Regions from separate parts of the Brevundimonas sp. FV1ps31S genome, predicted to be linked through region 3. Evidence: predicted binding sites of a transcription regulator. Region 3 holds the regulator's gene; each other region holds the start of a gene.

The links. Region 3 encodes LexA, which represses DNA repair genes until DNA is damaged. Its sites were predicted from a motif close to ATGTTCNCNANNTGTTCT; they were not measured.
Region 1: ACVPT3_RS04545 (putative DNA modification/repair radical SAM protein) is a predicted target of LexA. The motif match lies at 3,065-3,082, and genes of this name have one in related genera.
Region 2: recA (recombinase RecA) is a predicted target of LexA. The motif match lies at 3,230-3,247, and genes of this name have one in related genera.

Annotation. Positions count from the first base shown of each region.
Region 1 is NZ_CM178735.1:982,287-988,797, forward strand. Features, by position in the region: gene ACVPT3_RS04530 (TonB-dependent receptor) at 1-665, shown strand, start outside; gene ACVPT3_RS04535 (DeoR/GlpR family DNA-binding transcription regulator) at 840-1,595, shown strand; gene ACVPT3_RS04540 (MFS transporter) at 1,571-2,821, opposite strand; gene ACVPT3_RS04545 (putative DNA modification/repair radical SAM protein) at 3,083-4,321, shown strand; gene ACVPT3_RS04550 (UdgX family uracil-DNA binding protein) at 4,321-5,907, shown strand; gene ACVPT3_RS04555 (MlaE family ABC transporter permease) at 6,135-6,511, shown strand, end outside.
Region 2 is NZ_CM178735.1:3,180,246-3,186,756, forward strand. Features, by position in the region: gene ACVPT3_RS15210 (phosphatase PAP2 family protein) at 1-258, shown strand, start outside; gene ACVPT3_RS15215 (right-handed parallel beta-helix repeat-containing protein) at 261-1,208, shown strand; gene ACVPT3_RS15220 (M20/M25/M40 family metallo-hydrolase) at 1,277-3,181, shown strand; gene recA (recombinase RecA) at 3,348-4,427, shown strand; gene ACVPT3_RS15230 (3-hydroxyacyl-CoA dehydrogenase NAD-binding domain-containing protein) at 4,824-6,511, opposite strand, start outside.
Region 3 is NZ_CM178735.1:1,890,513-1,897,023, reverse strand. Features, by position in the region: gene gltX (glutamate--tRNA ligase) at 1-218, opposite strand, end outside; gene ACVPT3_RS08960 (ComEC/Rec2 family competence protein) at 217-2,403, shown strand; gene lexA (transcriptional repressor LexA) at 2,384-3,085, opposite strand; gene trpC (indole-3-glycerol phosphate synthase TrpC) at 3,209-4,003, opposite strand; gene trpD (anthranilate phosphoribosyltransferase) at 4,000-5,037, opposite strand; gene ACVPT3_RS08940 (anthranilate synthase component II) at 5,054-5,644, opposite strand; gene ACVPT3_RS08935 (hypothetical protein) at 5,732-5,938, shown strand; gene trpE (anthranilate synthase component I) at 5,935-6,511, opposite strand, start outside.

The DNA of each region.
Region 1 (6,511 bases), 910 kb from region 3:
AGGCGGCGGACCTGCTCTATGAAAAGCCGATCCGCAAATACAACGCCGTGACCCTGACCTTCGATCGGGAGTTCGACGGCGTGTGGGGCGTGTCCAGCACCTATACCTGGGCGATGGACAAGGGGAATTATGAGGGCGGCGTCCGGTCCGAGAACGGCCAGCTGGCCGTCAACCGGGTTTCCGACTTCGACTCGCCCGGCTTCCAGAACGGCGCCTACGGCTATCTGCCCAACGACCGGCGTCACACCTTCAAGGCCTACGGCAGCTACCGTCCGCTCGATTTCCTGGATCTCGGCGCCAACATGACGGTCCAGTCGGAGCGTAGCTATAGCTGCATCGGCACCGTGCCGACCGAAGTCGATCCCTACGCCCACGGCTATCATGGCTACAGCTACTACTGTAACGGCGAACTGGTCCCACGCGGCACGGCCTTCAAGGGCGACTGGGTCTACCAGTTCGACGCCAGCGCCGTGGTGCGCGTGCCGATGAAGGGGCTCGACGCCTCTGTGCGTCTGGACGTCTTCAACCTGTTCAACAACAAGGCGGTCACGGCCTATAACGAAGCCGGTCAGCTCAGCAATGATCAGCCGAACTCGAACTACCGACAGCCGGAAGCCTATCAGACGCCGCGATACGTCCGGCTGCAGTTCCGCGTCGGCTTCTGATCCGCGATCGGGGACGGTGCGGCCAGCGCCGCGCCGTCCCCGAACCTCGCGCGATCAACCGATTTCAAACACGGCCCGGCTTAGGCTAGACCGATCAGGCGTCGGGTGTTGGTCCAGCGGTCGCTATGGCGTCACGGGGCCGGAGCGACCCGTCGGCCGAGGGAAAAGGACATCATGCTGAAACGATCGGCCCGCCAACGCGACATCGTGGCGATGCTGCGGGGCGGAACGACCTGGTCGGTGATCGGGCTGGCCCAGGAACTCAACGTCTCCGACGAGACCATCCGTCGTGAACTGCGCGTGCTGGAGGAACAGGGGGTCGTCACGCGTGAGCACGGCGCCGCCCGTCTCGCATCACAGACGCGCGAAGGCCCCCTCCATGAGAGGATGGAGGAAAACGCCGACGCCAAGATGCGCATAGCCCGCGCGGCGGTCGAGTTCGTTTGCGACGGCGACATCCTGTTCATCGATTCAGGAACGACCTCCTGCTATATCGCGCGTCAGCTGGTTGAGCGTCGTTCGCTGACGGTGATCACCAACTCCCTTCAGGTGGCGACCGAACTGGGAGGGATCAACGACAACCGTCTGTTCCTCGCCGCCGGCGAGATGGACTATGAATACCGCGCCTTTTCGGACTCAAACGCCCAGAGCTACGTCTCCGGCTTTACGCCGCATCTCGCCATCCTGTCGGTGGGCGCCATCAGCGCCGATCGCGGACTGATGGATTTCCACCCGGGCGAAGCCACAATGAGCCGGATCGCCTATGCGACGTCCCAGAAGGTCCTGTTGGGAGCGGACTCGTCGAAATTCGGACGTCATGCGCTGATGCACACCGCCGGCCTGGACGACGTCGACATTCTGATTACGGAAAAGCCCCTGGACAAGGTCTTCGCCCAAGCCTTCGCTCATGCCGAGGTCGTCATCGCCTGATCCCTGGACGAGAGGGGGCTGGCCAGCAGGGCCGCGACAAGCGCCAGAGCGGCGCCAAGCAGCGCGACCCCCGCATGGATCAGCCAGAAGGACGCCATGTCCAGCGATTGAAAATAGCCGCCGGCAAAACCGACCCAAAGGCTGGCGAAGAAGCCGTACAGGTAAAACAGCCCGCCCCATCCGCCCGCCCGGCCTTTCGGCGCAAGACCGGTGGCGAGACTGAGGCCCGACGGCCAGACGAGAACGACGGCCAGGTCGACCAACAGCAGATAGGCCAGGAGCCAGGCCAACGAAACCGAGGACCCGCCAACCCGGTCCGCCAAGATCAGGACGAGATATCCGGCAGCGCAGGCCAGACAGCCCAGCACGATCTGCACATGGGGGCCTATAACCACGCCGCGGCGCCCCAAGAACCCGGACACCGCCTGCACGATGAAAATGACCAGGATCGTGAACAGACCATCGAGGGCCAGCAGCCATCCGACTGGAACGGCGCCGAAGCCGAAATCCAGATCGACGTTGTCCTGAGCCCAGACGAGAACGATGTTGCCGATCTGGCCATAGGCGGCGAAGCAGAGGTAGCCGGCCAGCAGTACGAGCCAGAGGCCCGAAACGGCCCGAAGCCCTGACGCCCTTTTGTCCCCTGCAGGGTGTTCCGAGCGGGGCGCCGGCGCCTCTCCGGCAGTCGCTTTCACCAGGAGCCTATAGGTCACGACGCCCGCGACGACGCTGACCGCCGCCAGAACCAGCGCATGACGCCACCCGAACGCCAGGGCGACAGCGCCCATGGCCAGAGGTCCGAAGACCACCCCCGCGTTTAGAAAAACGAGGTAGTATGAATAGGCGCGCCTGCGTTTGGCTTCCTCACCGAAGAGACCGCCGAACTGGGCCGACAGATTGCTCTTCAACAGGCCCGCCCCGGACGCGAATAACAGCAGGCCCGGGAGAAAGCCGTGCAGGGACGCCATCAGCAGAAGTCCAGCCGCCATACTTGCGCCGCCGGCCAACACAGCCGCCCGACGCCCGATCAAGAGGTCGCCGACAAAGCCGCCCAGAGGGATGAAAAGATAAACGAGCGCATTGGCGACGCCGTAGATATAGGAGGCCAGGGCCACCCCAGCGCCATCCCTGCTGGTGATGGAGCCCAGCAGGCCTTGCAGCCACGCCATGCCCAAGACGGAAGCGGATGCAGGCATGACCTGGTTGATCAGCAGGAGCGTGAGCATCGACTTCACGCCTGACAGGGCGAAACGCTCCCAGAATTCCGTCAGTGCCAATCCTGCGAAGTGTGGATTGAGCAGCCCAACCAGATTCCTCGGCAGCCTCATTGCTGCGCCCCCTGCTTCGCATCGACACAGCCCATGCCCCTACTATGGTGACAGGGTGATGACGTCTGCTGCGGCCGCGACGCGCCGCCATTTCCGACAGAGGTGCAAAACTTACTGCTCCGCTGGACCCCAGGCCTAATCGGAACGTATCATGAACATATGGCGCGTCTCGACCTTAGGAAAAAACTGTCGATCCTGGCGGATGCGGCGAAATACGACGCCTCATGTTCGTCCTCGGGGACGTCGAAGCGGGACTCGGTCGGGGGCAAGGGGATCGGTTCGACCGAGGGTATGGGAATCTGCCACGCCTATACGCCGGACGGGCGGTGCGTCAGTCTGCTGAAGATATTGCTGACCAATTTCTGCATCTACGACTGCGCCTATTGCATCAACCGGACGTCGTCGAACGTGGAGCGGGCGCGGTTCGATGTGGACGAGGTGGTGGACCTGACGCTGAACTTCTATCGGCGGAACTATATCGAGGGGCTGTTCCTGTCGTCGGGCGTGATCCGCACCAGCGACTATACGATGGAACAGCTGGTCCTGGTGGCCAAGACGCTGAGGGAGGTCCACGATTTCCGCGGCTATATCCATCTGAAGCTGATCCCCGAGGCCGATCCGAAGCTGGTGGAAATGGCGGGCCTGTATGCGGATCGGCTGTCGGCCAATATCGAACTGCCGCGCGACGAGGCCCTGGCGCGGCTGGCGCCGCAGAAGGACGTCGGGGTCATCAAGAGGGCGATGAGCCAGGTGCGGCTGGGTGTCGAGGCGGCCAAGCCCGGCAAGCGCGACAAGATCAAGCCGCCCAAATTCGCGCCGGGCGGACAGAGCACGCAGTTGATCGTTGGGGCGGACGGGGCGCCGGACACCGAGATCCTGGACCGAAGCGCCTCCCTGTACGGCGGCTATGGGTTGAGGCGGGTCTATTATTCGGCCTTCAGCCCGATCCCGGATTCCAGCTCGGTCCTGCCGCTGTCCAAGCCGCCGCTGATGCGCGAGCACCGGCTGTATCAGGCCGACTGGTTGATGCGCTTCTATGGCTTTTCCGCACCCGAGATCGGGGAAGGGACGGCCGAGGGTATGCTGGACCTGGCGGTCGATCCGAAGCTGGCTTGGGCGCTGAACAAGCGTGCCCTGTTTCCCGTCGATGTGAATCGGGCGTCGCGCGAGATGCTGTTGCGGGTGCCGGGGCTGGGGGTGAAGGCAGTGGACCGGATCATATCGGTGCGCCGGTACCGAACGCTGAGGCTGGAAGACGTCGGGCGGCTGACGCGGTCTGTGGAGAAGCTGAGGCCGTGGATCACGGCGCTGGACTGGACGCCGGGCGGCCTGACCGATGCGGCGGACCTGAAGGCGCGGGTGGCGACGCGGACGCCCGAACAGTTGAGCCTGTTCTGATGCGGACGACGGTGCTGGCGTCGGAGACGGATTTCGACGGGTGGAGAGTGGCCGCGCGCGAGATGCGGCGGGCCGGGGTTGAGCCGGGCGCGGCGCGGTTCGTGGTGGCGGGGGCGGCTGCGTCCGAGGAGGGCTGTTTGTTCGAGGATCCGGCTACTTTTTCTCACCCGCCCTCCACACTTCGTCATCCTCGCCCTTGTGGCGAGGATCCATACGCCGTGATGAAGACGGGGGGCACGCTGGAAACACCGGGAGTATGGATCCTCGGGACAAGCCCGAGGATGACGGATTTGGGGAACAGTGAGCGGGCAAAGTCTGAGTTCTCGGTTCCCGCCGCCTTCGTCGATCTGGCGCGCGAGGTGATCCTGCACCGGTCCGCCGATCGGTTCGACCTGCTGTATCGGCTGCTGTGGCGGCTTAGGGATGAGCCGGATCTGATGAAGGTGATCTCGGACCGGGACGTGGCCGAGGCGATGGAGCGGGCCAAGAACGTCAGTCGGGCCTCGCACAAGATGAAGGCTTTCGTCCGGTTTCGGCAGGTCGAGGATGCGCAGGGCGAAGCCTGGGTCGCCTGGTTCGAACCGCCGCACCGGGTGCTGGAGAAGACCGCGCCCTTCTTCCAGCGACGGTTCACGACGATGCGGTGGTCGATCCTGACGCCGGACGGAGCGGCCCATTGGGATTCGGAGCGGTTGAGCTTCGGGCCGCCGGCCACACGCGACATGGCGCCGGCCGAGGACGAGATCGAGGAGTTCTGGAAGACCTACTACGCCTCGACCTTCAACCCCGCGCGGTTGAAGGTGAAGACGATGCAGGGCGAGATGGCCAAGGGCTATTGGAAGAACCTGCCGGAGGCGGCGTTGATCCCGGAACTGGTGGCGGCGTCGTCGGTTCGGACCGATGTCATGGTCGCCACGCCCGCCCCCGAACCCAACGCCCGTTTCGCCCACGCCGTCGCGCGCGACCTGCACGCGGCGCGGCCGGACGCCGAGGCGGTTGCCGACAGCCTGGCTGAAGTCGAGCGGGGGGTTCAGGCCTGTCGGCGCTGTCCGCTTTATCGCGACGCGACCCAGGGCGTGTGCGGCCAGGGCCCGAAAACGGCGCGGCTGATGATCGTGGGGGAACAGCCGGGCGACCAAGAGGATCTGGCGGGCCGACCTTTCGTCGGACCGGCGGGCCAGGTGCTGGACGCCGCACTGGAAGAGGCCGGGATTGACCGGTCGGACGTCTATGTCACCAACGCCGTGAAGCATTTCAAGCATGAGCCGCGCGGCAAGCGGCGGCTGCACAAGACGCCGAACGCCGGCGAGGTCCAGGCCTGTCGTTGGTGGCTGGACGCCGAGCGTCGGTTGGTCCAGCCGAAAGTGGTGCTGGCCCTGGGGGCGACGGCGGGCCTGGCGATCCTGGGACGCAGGCCGGCGGTGACGAAGGAAAGAGGGCGCCCCCTGGCGCTGGATGGTGGTGCGGTCGGGATGCTGACGGTTCACCCGTCCTATCTGCTGCGGCTGCCTGATGCGGCGGCGAAGGCCGAGGCGCGTCGTGGATTTGTTGATGATCTGATCGCGACCCGGCGTCTTATAAGCTGAAGATCCGAACGAATACGGGGCGGCGGCGTTTGCATGGGTCGCCAGCGTGGCGGTTAGGGAGATCAGATGGGGCGCGCAGCTTCGACACAGTGCGAAAGGAAAGCGCAGCGCCTATGTCATCGCACGTTGACTGTGGGCGGGGGCTTGACCATTAGGCGGGACAGGATTTCGGCAGTTCCTTGCGTGGGTTGGGATCGTCCGAGGCCCGTTCTGACTTCCGGGGCGCGATGAGCCAGACCGATTACGAAATCACGGATGCGGGCGACGGCGCGGCGAAGCTGCGCCTTGTCGGCGACTGGACGACGACCGCGCTGGGGCGGCTGCCTCAGCGACTGGACAAGGATCTGGACGGCCGCAAGATCGCGAGCGTGGACACCCGTGACCTGGGCCGGTTCGACACGGCCGGCGCTCTGGCCCTGGTGCAGGCGTCGCATTGCGGCGTGCCCCAGTCCGCGTGGACGGATCGGCCCGAGGCCGGCCGCATCTACACCATGATCGAAACGCTCGAGCGCAAGAGCTCGCCCCCGCCGCAACGGCCGGACGCCTTTACCCGCACCTTCTCCAAGATCGGGCGCGGGGTTTATGATTTCGGGGCTGAGGCGAT
Region 2 (6,511 bases), 1.3 Mb from region 3:
CGCATCGGCAATGAGATCGGCGTCAGCCGTCTGGTCTGCGCGATGAACTATCCAAGCGGCGTCGCGGCGGGCGAAAGCCTCGGCCGGGCCGTCATGGCCGAGATCGCCGCCACGCCGGAGTTCCGCGCCGAGGCGACCGAAGCGCGGCGCGAACTGGAGGCGGCGCGGGCGACGGGGCGGACCAATCCCGGCTGCGCGGCGGAAAGGGCGGCCTTGGCCCAGACCGCGCCTTCGGCCCTTTCGACGTCGCGGCCCTGATCATGTGGGCGGCCCTGGTCCTGGCGTCCGCGGTCGATCTGGGGGCGGCCCGATCCTGTACGCCGCAGGAGATGCGCGACCTGACCACGCCGTCGGACCGGGCCTACAGGCTGAGATGCCGCGCCGATCTTTCCGGCGCGACGGTGGCCCGACCGATCCTGATTGAGGGGGCCGAGGCCTCCGGCGCGGGGATCGACTGCGGCGGCGGGGTGATCCGGCCCCCGGGCGAGGCGACCTCTCAGACGCCGACGGTGGCGGTCTGGTCGCGACGGGACCCGGACGGCTGGAGCCGACCGGTCGGCGCCTATGTGCGGAACTGCACCGTGTTCGGCAATGTGCGGATCTGGGGCATGGGGGCGGGCGGTTCGATGCGGGACCTCGCCGCCTCGTCGCGGACGGCCGGCCATACGGCGGCGGCCCAGGAAGCGGCGCCCGTCGGGACCCGGCTGGAGCGGGTCAGGTTCGAGGCGACGGGAACCATCCCCCTCTATGTCGGACCCGGGGTGACGCGGACCACGGTCGCGCGATCGAGATTTTCGGGGCGATCGGTCTCGACCGCCGTCTATCTGGACGCCGAGAGCGCCGGCGCGGTGATCCAGGACAACGACTTCTCCATCCGCACCGGACGCGAACAGATCGCCGTGGATGGTTCAGCCGCCAACCGGATCGTCGGCAACCGGTTCGCCCTGGGCGGCCGGGGCGGGATCTTCCTTTACCGCAACTGCGGCGAGGACGGGGTGATCCGGCATCAGACGCCGTCCTACAATCAGATTACGGACAATGTCTTCTCCGGCGCGAGCTGGCTGCGGCCACGAACAGTGGTGATCGGCGCGCGAGAAGGGAATCGACGCTATTGCGGCGACGACGCCGGCTATCCGTTCGGGTCCAGCGCGGACGACGGTGACGGCGCGACCGGCAACCGGGTCGAGCGCAACCGCACGAGACCCTAAGGCTCGCCCTTGCGGAACGGCGCAGTCTCGGCCCTATTGGCGTGATGACGCCTCGGGGGATGCATCTAATGCGGCTGGCCTTGTTGTTGACGGCCTTGGCGGCGGCGCTGGGCCTAGCCGCGATCACGACTCAAACCCCCAGGCCGGCGCCGGCGAGTACCGCGGCCGCAGAGTTTTCGGCTGAACGCGCCATGGCCGATGTGCGGGTCATGGCGCGGTCGCCCCGCCCGGTTGGTTCGACCGATCACGCCCTGGTGCAGGCCTATCTGTACGGCCGGATGGCGCAGTTGGGCCTGTCGCCGATGCTTCAGGCCGGCGTCCTGTCGCCCGCAGCGGTGCGGCGGATCGAGGACCGGGGCGAAACGGTCGAAGGCCTGTCGGTGGTCAATCTGGTCGGCGTCCTGCCGGGTCGGAACCCCAGCCTGCCGTTGGTGGTGCTGATGGCCCATTACGACAGCGTGCCCGGCTCGCCGGGCGCCGCCGACGACGCCAGCGGCGTGGCCGCCGTGCTGGAGGCGGTGCGGGCGATCAAGGCGCGGGGGCCGGCCGAGCGGGGGCTGTTGGTGTTGCTAACCGATGGGGAGGAACTGAACCTGGACGGGGCGCGCGCCTTCTTCAGCGAGCATCCGCTGCGTCACCGGGTTGGGGCGGTGGTGAACCTGGAGGCGCGCGGCGGCGGCGGCCGGGCCATGATGTTCGAAACCGGTCCCGGCAACGCCGAGACCATCGACCTGTACGCCGAAGCGGCGCGCCGGGCGCAGGGCGGGCCGTCCAGCAACGCCCTGGCCATCTTCGTGTATCGGCTGATGCCCAATGGCACCGATTTCACCATTGCCGCCGACCGGGGTCTGGCGGGGGTCAATCTGGCCTTCATCGGCCGCCCGGCCCAGTATCATTCGCCCAGCTCGACCCCGGACGCCCTGGATCAGGGCAGTCTGCAGCATATCGGCGCCCAGGCGTTGGAGGCCGCCGACGCCCTGTTGCGGGCGCCCGCCCTGCCTCAGGCGACGCGGAACGCCGTCTATGCCGATGTCTTCGGCCTGGGGGTGCTGCGGCACGGACCGGACGCGGGCTGGGGACTGCTGGGCCTGGCCTTTGTGTTGACCGGCTTCGCGGCCTGGGGCGCGCGCCACGCCACGGGCCTGACCTGGCGACAGGGGGTGAAGGGCTTCACCGGCGGGCTGTGGCTGCTGAGCGCGGGCGTCGTCCTGGCCCAGGCGGCGCGGGTTCTGGCCGGGCCGGTCGGCCAGCGGATCGATACGTCCGAGATCTATTACATGATGCTTCGCCGCCTGCCCTGGATGGAGGCGGGCGTGGGACTGGCCGTGCTGGGGGGGATGCTGGCCCTGATGGCGGGGCGAGCCCTGGTTGGACGCCGGCTGCTGGCCGGCGTCATCGCAGCGGCGGCCGTGCTAGCGACGGTGATGGGCGGGCTCAACCCCGTGGTCCTGGGCGCGGCGGGGATCGCCGTGGTGTTGAGCCTGTGGCCGGACGGTGAGGATGAGATGGTCTGGGGCGGCTGGTTGGGCGCGATCGTCCTGGTGCTGATCCTGGGCGTGCTGGTCCAGGCCGTCGCGCCCGAAGCGGCCCTGCTGTTCGTCTGGACCGGTTTGGCGGCCGCCTTCGCAGCCGCCCTGGCGGCGGTCATCGGCGCGCGGCTGGAGCGATGGGCGGCCCTGGCGCCGGCGGCTGTGGCCACTGTGGTTGTCGGCGGCTGGCTGGCGGGACTGGGCCATTTCGTCTTCCTGGGCGTCGGGATGGACCAGCCGGGGGCTCTGGGCCTGATCGCCCTGCTGATCCTCGTCCTGGCCAGACCCTTAGCCCCGACGAGGCTGGACGCGACCGGAGCGGCCAATCCCGCCGTCCATACGCTCGCCGGCCTGGCGGCGGCTGTGTTGATCCTCGGCTGCGGCCTGTCCATGGCGGCCCGCCACGCCGAGCCGCCGTCAGCGGTCGATGTGACCGCGCCCTGATACGTCAAAATCGGACGTAGTATTGGATGTTCTCATCTGTTCTCGATGAGAACATCTTGTGAACCAGAACAAACCGTGCACATAGTCGGTCTCACAAACGGGGGCGGGTCCATGGCGGGTCTCTCCCAAGCTTCTGACGGGAATCATGGCAAGGGAGACGAAGGCAATGGCACAGGCGGCTTTGAAACTGGTGGGCAAGGAAGACGGCGACAAGCAACGGGCCCTGGAGGCGGCGATCGCTCAGATCGATCGCGCCTTCGGCAAGGGTTCGGTGATGAAACTGGGCAAGGGCGGGGTCGCCGACGTGATCCCCTCGGTGTCCACCGGATCCCTGGGTCTGGATATGGCGCTGGGCATCGGCGGCCTGCCGCGCGGACGGGTGATCGAGGTGTTCGGTCCTGAATCCTCGGGCAAGACGACCCTGGCCCTGCACACCGTGGCCGAGGTTCAGAAGGCCGGCGGCACCGCCGCCTTCGTCGACGCCGAACACGCGCTGGACCCCGGCTACGCCCAGAAGCTGGGCGTGAACCTGGACGACCTGCTGGTGTCCCAGCCGGACACCGGCGAACAGGCGCTCGAGATCGTTGACACCCTGGTGCGCTCCGGCGCCGTGGACATTGTGGTCGTCGACTCCGTCGCCGCCCTGACGCCGCGCGCCGAGATCGAGGGCGAAATGGGCGACAGCCTGCCGGGCCTTCAGGCGCGTCTGATGAGTCAGGCGCTGCGCAAGCTGACCGCCTCCATTTCCAAGTCGAACTGTATCGTCCTGTTCATCAACCAGATCCGTCACAAGATCGGCGTCATGTACGGCTCGCCCGAGACGACGACGGGCGGCAATGCGCTGAAATTCTACGCCTCGGTGCGCCTGGACATTCGCCGCACCGGCGCGATCAAGAATCGCGACGAGGTGGTCGGCAACACCACCCGGGTCAAGGTGGTCAAGAACAAGGTCGCCCCGCCGTTCCGCGAGGTCATCTTCGACATCATGTACGGCGAAGGCATCTCCAAACTGGGCGAGATCATCGACCTGGGCGTCAAGGCCGGGGTGATCGAGAAGTCGGGCAGCTGGTTCAGCTATGATTCGACCCGGATCGGTCAGGGCCGCGAGAATGTGCGCGAGTTCCTGAAACAGAACCCGGACATCGCCGCCTCGATCGAAAAGGCCGTGCGCGCCTCGACCAGCAAGATCGCCGACGAACTGCTGGGCACGCCCGAGCCGGACGAAGGCCAGGATCTCGAAGGCTGACGCCAAGGCGGTCGGCCGGGCGGGCATCTGCCCCGTCGCGTCCGACCGCTTCGCCTTTCACAGACACTCCGTCGCCCCAAGCGACCCGCCACCGACCCCGCGAGGGGCGGCGGAGCGACCCGCCTGACCTCGCGTCGGGCGGGTCTTTTTTCTTTCGTCATTCCGGGCGAAGCGCAGCGGAGACCCGGAACCCAGCGGCGCCGAAGGCGAAATCCATCCGCCTCACCCTTGCTGGACACCGAGTCCGCGACAGGTTCGCGCTCTCGCGCGCCGCTGGGTTCCGGGTCTCAGGGCCAAGCGGCCCTTCGCCCGGAATGACGAAAGAAGGGTGCGGCCAAACCAAAACGGGCGGCCCGAAGGCCGCCCGTTCCGTCGTTCAACGATGTCCGCAACCGATCAGGCGGCGGCCTTCTCCGGGGCGAACTTGCCGTAGAAGGTCTCGTTCTTCGCAGCCATGTCGCGCAGCAACTGCGGCACCTTGAACCGGTCGCCATAGGTCGCCACCAGACGGTCGGCCGTCTCGACGAACCTGACCAGGCCGATGCCGTCGATCATGCTGATCGGGCCGCCGGTCCAGGGCGCAAAGCCCCAGCCCAGGATCGCGCCCAGGTCGGCCTCGCGCGGGTCGTCGATGACGCCCTCTTCCCAGCAGCGGGCGACCTCGACCGCCTGGCGATACAGCAGGCGAGTCTTCAGCTCGTCGATCTGGGCGAAGGCGGTCGCCTCCTCGGGCTTGTCGATGCCCTTGGTGGTCGGCGCCAATTCGCTCAGCCCCTTCCAGATGGTCTTGGGCTTTTGGTCATAGTCATAGAAGCCCCTGCCGTTCTTGCGGCCGAAGCGTCCGTCCTCGACCATCTTGGCGACGATGTCGGCGCCTTCCGACGGGACATATTTGTCGCCCAGGTCCAGCGCCGTCTGTTTGGCGATCTTGTAGGAAAGGTCCAGGGCGACGTCGTCGTGCATCTCCAGCGGGCCGCGCGGCATGCCGGTCATCCGCCCGACATTGTCGATCAGGGCCGGGCCGTAACCCTCTTCCAGCATCGCCATGCCTTCCATCAGGAAGGTGGAGAAGCAGCGCGAGGTGTAGAAGCCGCGGCTGTCGTTGACGACGATCGGGGTCTTCTTGATCTTCAGCACATAGTCCAGCGCCTTGGCGATGGCGGCCTGACCCGTCTTTTCGCCCAGGATGATCTCGACCAGCATCATCTTGTCGACGGGCGAGAAGAAGTGGATGCCGATGAAGTCCTCGGGCCGGACCGAGGCCTCGGCCAGGCCGGTGATCGGCAGGGTCGAGGTGTTGGAGCCGAAGACGGCGCCTTCAGCCAGTTGGGCCTCGGCGCGCTTGGTGACGTCGGCCTTGATCTCGCGGCTTTCGAACACGGCCTCGACCACCAGGTCCGACCCCTTGATGTGGTCATAGTCGGTCGTCGCCGTGACCAGGGCCAGGGTGGCGTCATACTTGTCTTGCGTCATCTGACCGCGCGACAGACGCTTCTTCAGCAGTTCCTCGACATGGGCCTTGCCCTTGTCGGCGGCTTCCTGGGTCTGGTCGATCAGCACGGTCTCGATCCCGGCCATGACCTGAACATAGGCGATGCCCGCGCCCATCATACCGGCGCCCAGGACCGAGACCTTTTTCGGGTCCGACTTGGGCACGCCCACGGGACGCACGGCGCCCTTGTCCAGCTCCTGCTTGGACAGGAACAGGCTGCGGATCATGGCCTGGGCCTGCGGCGTCATCAGGGTCTTGATGAAATAGCGCGTCTCGATCCGCAGGGCCGCGTCCATCGGAACCTGGGTTCCCTCGTAGACGGCCTTCATCAGGTTCACCACGGCCGGATAGTTGCCGTAGGACTGTTTGCGCAGCATGGCGTTGCCGACCATGAAGTTCTGGATGCCGGCCGGGTGATAGGGGCCGCCGCCGGGCAGTTTGAACGACTTGTCGTCCCACGGCTGCACGGCCTTGCCGCCGTTCTTGATCCAGGTCTTGGCGGCCTCGACCGACTGACCCTTCTCGACCACCTCATGGACGATGCCGGCGCCCTTGGCGTCATTGGGACGGAAGGACTTGCCTTCGCTCATCG
Region 3 (6,511 bases):
GCGAACAGCTCCAGCCAGCTCAGGCCGTCGAAGATGGCCTTCACCGCTTCGTCGGTCGAGCGTTCGCGGTCGGTGTCCTCGATCCGGATCAGGAAACGCCCTGCGTGTCTCTTGGCGTACAGCCAGTTGAACAAGGCGGTTCTCGCGCCGCCGATATGCAGATAGCCTGTCGGCGAGGGGGCGAAGCGGGTGACGACAGTCGAAGAGGGCAAGGTCATGGGGGAGGGGTCCGTAAGCGAGGCCCTTATACGCCCAGACGCGTCAAAGCCTACCCCCGCCGCGAGATTGAGCGCCTTGCTGGCTGAAGAGGTCGCAGCCCAGACGTTGAGATGGCGGCTGTGGGCGCCGGTGGCCTTTGGGACGGGAAGCGCGATCTATTTCACCTTGCGGGGCGAGCCGTTGTTGTGGCCGCTGCTGGCGGCGGCCGGTCTGGCTCTGACAGCTTGGTTGACAGCCAAACGGCGCGGCTGGAGGCGGAGCAGGACATGGCCGTTGATGATCCTGGCCTGTCTGCTCGGCGGCCTGGCGGCGGCTAAGGTGCGGACTGAAGTGGTGGCCGCGCCGATTGCGCCTGCCCTGAGCGAGGCGACGGTCATTGAGGCCTGGGTGGTCGATGTCGACAGCCCGGGCCAGAACGGCGCGCGTGTGGTGGTGGCGCCGGTGTGGGTCCGAGGCGTGGAGGCGGAGCGGACGCCGGTGCGGCTGCGGGCCACGGTGCGGGGCGAGCCGCCAAGACCGGGAGAGGCGATCCGACTGTTCGCCATTCTCAATCCGCCCCCCGCGCCGGCCAGTCCCGGCACCTATGATTTCGGCCGCAACGCCTTCTTCCAAGGCATGGGGGGCGTGGCCTTCGCCCTGGGTGAGACGCGGCGGATCCATCTGCCCCCCGCGCCGTGGCGGCTGCGGCTGGCCATGGCGGTGAATGGAGCGCGCTACGCCCTGGCGGAACGGATCGTGGCGCGGCTGGGCCAGCGAACCGGCGGGATCGCGGCGGCCATGACCACCAGCCACGAGGCCTGGATCAGTCAGACCGACATGGACGTGATGCGGGAGTCCGGCCTGGCGCACATCCTGTCGGTCTCGGGCCTGCATATGGCCATTGTCGGCGGGTTCGTCTTCTTCGCCGCGCGGCTGGGGGTGGCGGCCTGGCCCTGGCTGGCGTTGCGGGTTCCGGGCAAGAAGGTCGCGGCGGTGGCGGGGCTGACTGCGGTCGGCGTCTATCTGGTGGTGTCCGGCGCCCCGCCGCCGGCCGAGCGGGCGGCCATCACCGCCGCCATCGCCTTTTTGGCCATCCTGCTGGATCGGCAGGCGGTGACGATGCACGGCCTGGCGGTGGCGGCTTTCGTCGTCCTGGCGATACAGCCGGAAGCCATCGTCACGCCCGGCTTCCAGATGTCCTTCGCGGCGACCGCCGCCCTGGTCGCCCTGGTCGAAGCCTGGCCCGGACGGACGCGCGAGATTTCGGCCCCGTGGCCGATCCTGGCGGTCCAGCGCCTCGGCGGCTGGCTGACGGCGGCGGTGGCGGCCAGCGTCGTGGCGGGGCTGGCGACGGGACCGTTCGCCATGCAGCATTTCAACCGGACGGCCATGTACGGTCTGCTGGCCAATCTGGGCACGGCGCCGGTGGCGGACTTCGTCCTGATGCCGGCTCTGGCCTTGGGGGCGGCGCTGGAGCCTCTGGGATTGGGCGGGCCTTTCCTGGCGGTGGCGGGGTGGGGCGTCGATCTGATGCTGGCGATAGGGGCTTGGACGGCGGGGCTGCCGGGTGCGGTGCAGACGGTGGCCAGCGCGCCGGACTATGTGCTGCCCGTGGCCTTTCTGGGCGTGCTGTTCGTCTGTCTGTGGCAGGGGCGGCTGCGGTGGCTGGGCCTGCCGTTGGCCGCGGCGGTTCTGGTCTGGCCGCGTGCGCCGACGCCGGACATTTGGATCGGCGACGGCGGGACCAATGCGGCGCTTCATCGTCAGGGCGAGGCGGTCGTGATCCGGCCGGGTGTGCGTGAGTTCGCGGCGGACCTTTGGTCTCGGCGGCGCGGTCTGACCTTGGCGGATCGGGCGGAGGCGGGCTGGGCCTGTGATCGGTCTTCGTGCCGACCCGAGACCGCCGAGGCGGGGGCGGTCGCCCTGTGGTGGGGCAGGCGAGCGCCGGATGTTGAGCAGATGACGGCCCTGTGCCGTGCGGCGCGGGTCGTCAGCGTGCGGGCGGTCGTTCACGCCTTGCCCAGCTCATGCGAGGGGCGGCTGGTGCTGGACGGGGTAGATTTCGCGCGCGGCGGGGCGGTGGAGTTGTGGCGCGACGGTGCGGCTGGCGCGAACCGCTGGCGCGCGGTCTGGACGGCCGACGTGCGCGGGGATCGTCCCTGGGCGCGCCGGCCGGATCCGGGTGTCAGTGATAGCGGCGCATGAGGCCGACCAGCTTGCCCTGAACCTCGACCTGGTCGGGACCGAAGATGCGGGTTTCGTAGTTGCGGTTGGCGGGCTCCAGGGCGATGGAGCCGCCCTTGCGACGCAGTCGTTTCAGCGTGGCCTCTTCACCCTCGACCAGAGCGACGACGATCTCGCCGCTATTGGCCGTGTCGCCGCGCCGGATGACCACGAGGTCGCCGTTCAGGATGCCGGCCTCGATCATGGAGTCGCCCTCGATCTCGAGGATGTAGTGATCGCCCTTGCCGAGCATGGATTCGGGCACCGACAGGCGCTCCTGCTCGTGCTGGATGGCGGCGATGGGGGTGCCCGCGGCGATCTTGCCCAGCAGGGGCAGTTCGCGGGTGTCGTTGGCGGCTGAGGCCGCAGCGGGGCGTGGCGCGCCGCCGCCGCCCTCGATGACGTCGGGCTTGAAGCCGGCCCGGCCGCGCGGCGCGCCGGCGGTGGCCTGTTCAGGCAGTTTGGTCACTTCAAGAGCGCGGGCGCGATGGGCGAGGCGGCGGATGAAGCCGCGTTCCTCCAGCGCCGTGATCAGCCGGTGAATGCCCGACTTGGACGCCAGATCCAGCGCCTCCTTCATCTCGTCGAACGAGGGGGAGACGCCGGTCTCCTGAATCCGTTCGTGGATGAACATCAGCAGTTCGTGCTGCTTGCGCGTGAGCATCGCCAGGCCCTCATAGGCCCGTCCCTCGAATCGGAACGGGCCGTGAACATTGACGATGTTCTGTAAGTGTTCCTTCCTAATGTCAACTTAACGGCGTCGCTTCACCACGCACGTCGGGTTGAATCAGGCGGCCAGCAGCGTCCGCGTCGCTGCCTCGACGTCGGACTGACGCATCAGGCTTTCGCCGACCAGAATGGCCTGAGCGTGGGCGGCGGAGACGCGATCAACGTCCTCCGGGGTGAAGATGCCGCTCTCGGCGACCAGCAGGGCGCGCACGGGGCTGAGCATCGACAGGCGCTCGGTGACCTCCAGATCGACTTCGAAAGTCCGCAGCGACCGGTTGTTGATCCCCACCAAGTCTCCGCCCAGAGCGCAGGCGCGGGCCATTTCGGCCTCGTCGTGGGTCTCGATCAGGGCGTCCATCCCGAATCTTTCGGCTTCTGCCAGCAGTTCAGCGGCCAGCTGATCGTCGATCATGGCCAGGATGATCAGGATACAGTCGGCGCCGAGCGCCCGGCTTTCGGCCACCTGCCAGGGGTCGACCAGGAAGTCCTTGCGCAGGCAGGGCAGGGCGGTCGCCGCGCGGGCCTGGCCCAGATAGGCGTCGTCGCCCTGGAAGCTGGGGCCGTCGGTCAGGACCGACAGGCAGGAGGCGCCGCCGGCCTCGTAGGCGATGGCGAGGGCGGTCGGATCGAAGTTGGGACGGATCAGCCCCTTGGACGGACTGGCCTTCTTGATCTCGGCGATCAGGGCCGGGCGGCCTGTTTCCTCGACGGTTCGGTCGAGGGCCGCACGGAAGCCGCGCGGGGACGAGGCGGCCTGGGCCAGGGCCTCGATGGCGTCCTGGGTGGTCGCGGCCTTGCGGGCGGCGACATCCTCGCGCTTGTAGGCGGCGATGCGGTCCAGGACGTCGGTCATGCTTTGTCTTCGGTATCCAGCGGCGTGGAGGTGATGCGGGCCAGACGCTCCAGCGCCTGTGCGGCGCGGCCGTCGTCGATGGCGGCTGCGGCGAGGACGGCGCCTTCCCCGAGGTCCGCCGCTCGATCCGATACCACGAGGGCGGCGGCGGCGTTCAGCAACACGATGTCGCGGTAGGGGCCGGTCTGACCCGCCAGCAGGGCGCGCAGGGCCGTGGCGTTCTCCTCGGCGTCGCCGCCGCGGATGGCGTCGATGGAGGCGCGCGGGAGGCCGGCGTCCTCGGGCGTGACCTGGAAGCGGCGAATGGCGCCGTCTTTCCATTCGGCGACTTCCGTCGGGCCTGAGGTGGCCAGTTCGTCCAGGCCCTGGCCGTGGACGGTCCAGGCGCGGGTGGCGCCCAGCCGGCCCAGCACCTCGACCAGGGGCTCGAGCAGGCGGGGATCATAGACGCCCATGACCTGGCGTTTCGCCTGGGCCGGGTTGGACAGCGGCCCGAGCAGGTTGAAGACGGTGCGGAAACCGATTTCAGCGCGGACTGGGCCGACATGTCGCATGGCGCCGTGGTAGGCGGGGGCGAACAGGAAACAGATGCCGGCCTCGTCCAGCGCCTTGCGCTGCTGATCCGGGCTGGCGGCCAGGTTGACGCCCAGGATCGACAGGACGTCGGACGAGCCGGATTTCGAGGATATGGCCCGGTTGCCGTGCTTGGCGACCTTAAGGCCCGCGCCGGCCAGGACCAGGGCGGCGGCGGTGGAGATGTTGTAGGTGTGCTGGCCGTCGCCGCCGGTGCCGCAGGTGTCGATCACCTCGTAGGGATGATCCAGCGTCAGGGCGGCGTCGCGCATGGCCTGGGCGAAGGCGGCGATCTCGTCCACCGTCTCGCCCCGGATGCGCAGGGCGGTGACGGCGGCGGCGACCTGGGACGGGGTCGGTTCGCCGCGCAGGCAGGCGGCGAAGAAGTCGTGCGCCTGCTCGGACGTCAGGGGGTGGCCCTCGACCAGTCGGGCGAGGATCGGCTTGAACCCGTCAGCCATGATCAGGCCGCCACGATCAGGCGGCCGCGAGGCGCTTCACGCCGGCGATCTCGAGGAAGTTGGCCAGCATGTCGTGGCCGTGTTCCGTGGCGATGGATTCTGGGTGGAACTGGACGCCGTGGATAGGGCGGCTGCGGTGCTGGAGCCCCATGATCTCGCCGTCTGCGGTCCAACTGGTGACTTCCAGACAGTCGGGCAGGGTTTCGCGCTTCACGGCCAGGGAATGATAGCGGGTGGCGGTGAAGGGCGAGGGCAGGCCAGCGAAGACGCTCTTGCCGTCGTGCAGGATCGGCGAGGTCTTGCCGTGCATCAGGGTCTTGGCGCGGATCACGTCGCCGCCGAAGGCCTGACCAATCGATTGATGGCCCAGGCAGACGCCCAGGATCGGCATATCGGCCGGGGCGCTTTCGATCAGCGGCAGGCAGATGCCAGCCTGATCGGGCGCGCAGGGGCCGGGGGACAGCAGGACGGCGGCGGGGGTCAGCGCCCAGGCCTCGTCCGCCGTCAGGTCGTCGTTGCGCACCACACGGGTCGGCGCGCCCAACTCCGCGAGGTAGTGGACGAGGTTGTAGGTAAAGCTGTCGTAGTTATCGACGACGAGGATCATGATCTGGCTTCTAGGCGTGACAAGCCGCCGCGCCAAGCGTGCGCGGCGTTAAAGCGCATCTTAACATTGGCGGGGGCAGATGGGGGTGTGAAACTGAGCGCCGAAAAAGACATCGCCGACAAGATCGCCGCCGCCAAGGCGAAGCTGGTCGTGGTCGAACCCAAGCCGATCAGCCCCTATGCGGCTCTCGGCGCCGCCGCCCTGGCCGCCACAGCGGCCGTGGTCATGGCTGGGGTCGTCGTGCTGGGGCCGGGCGTCCGCTTTGACGAACCCCCGGCGACCTACGGCCCCTAGCGATTGCCGGTGCGGAAGCGCCAGGCGTCGTCGGCGGCCCGCATGGGCGCGCGGGCCTTATGCCGGGTCTCGGCGTATTCGGCTGCAGGATCGCTGTCGGCGACCACGCCCGCGCCGGCCTGGACGAAGATCTGATCATCGGCGAACAGGGCGGTGCGCAGGGTGATGCAGATATCCGCCTCGCCGCCGGCCGAGATATAGCCGACGCCGCCGCCATAGCCGACGCCGCGTTTTTCGGTCTCCAGCTCGTCGATCACTTCCATGGCCCGCACCTTGGGCGCGCCTGACAGGGTGCCGGCGGGAAGCGCCGCCAGCAGGGTGTCGACGGCGTCCAGTTTCGGATCGGCCTTGCCGCGCACATTGGAGACGATGTGCATGACCTGGCTGTAGCGTTCGACGACGAAGCTCTCGGTCACCTCGACCGTGCCGGGTGCCGCGACGCGGCCGACGTCGTTGCGGCCCAGGTCCAGCAGCATCAGATGTTCGGCGCGTTCCTTGGGATCGGCCAGAAGTTCGACCTCCAGCGCCTTGTCCGCCTCGGGCGTAGCGCCGCGCGTACGGGTTCCGGCCAGC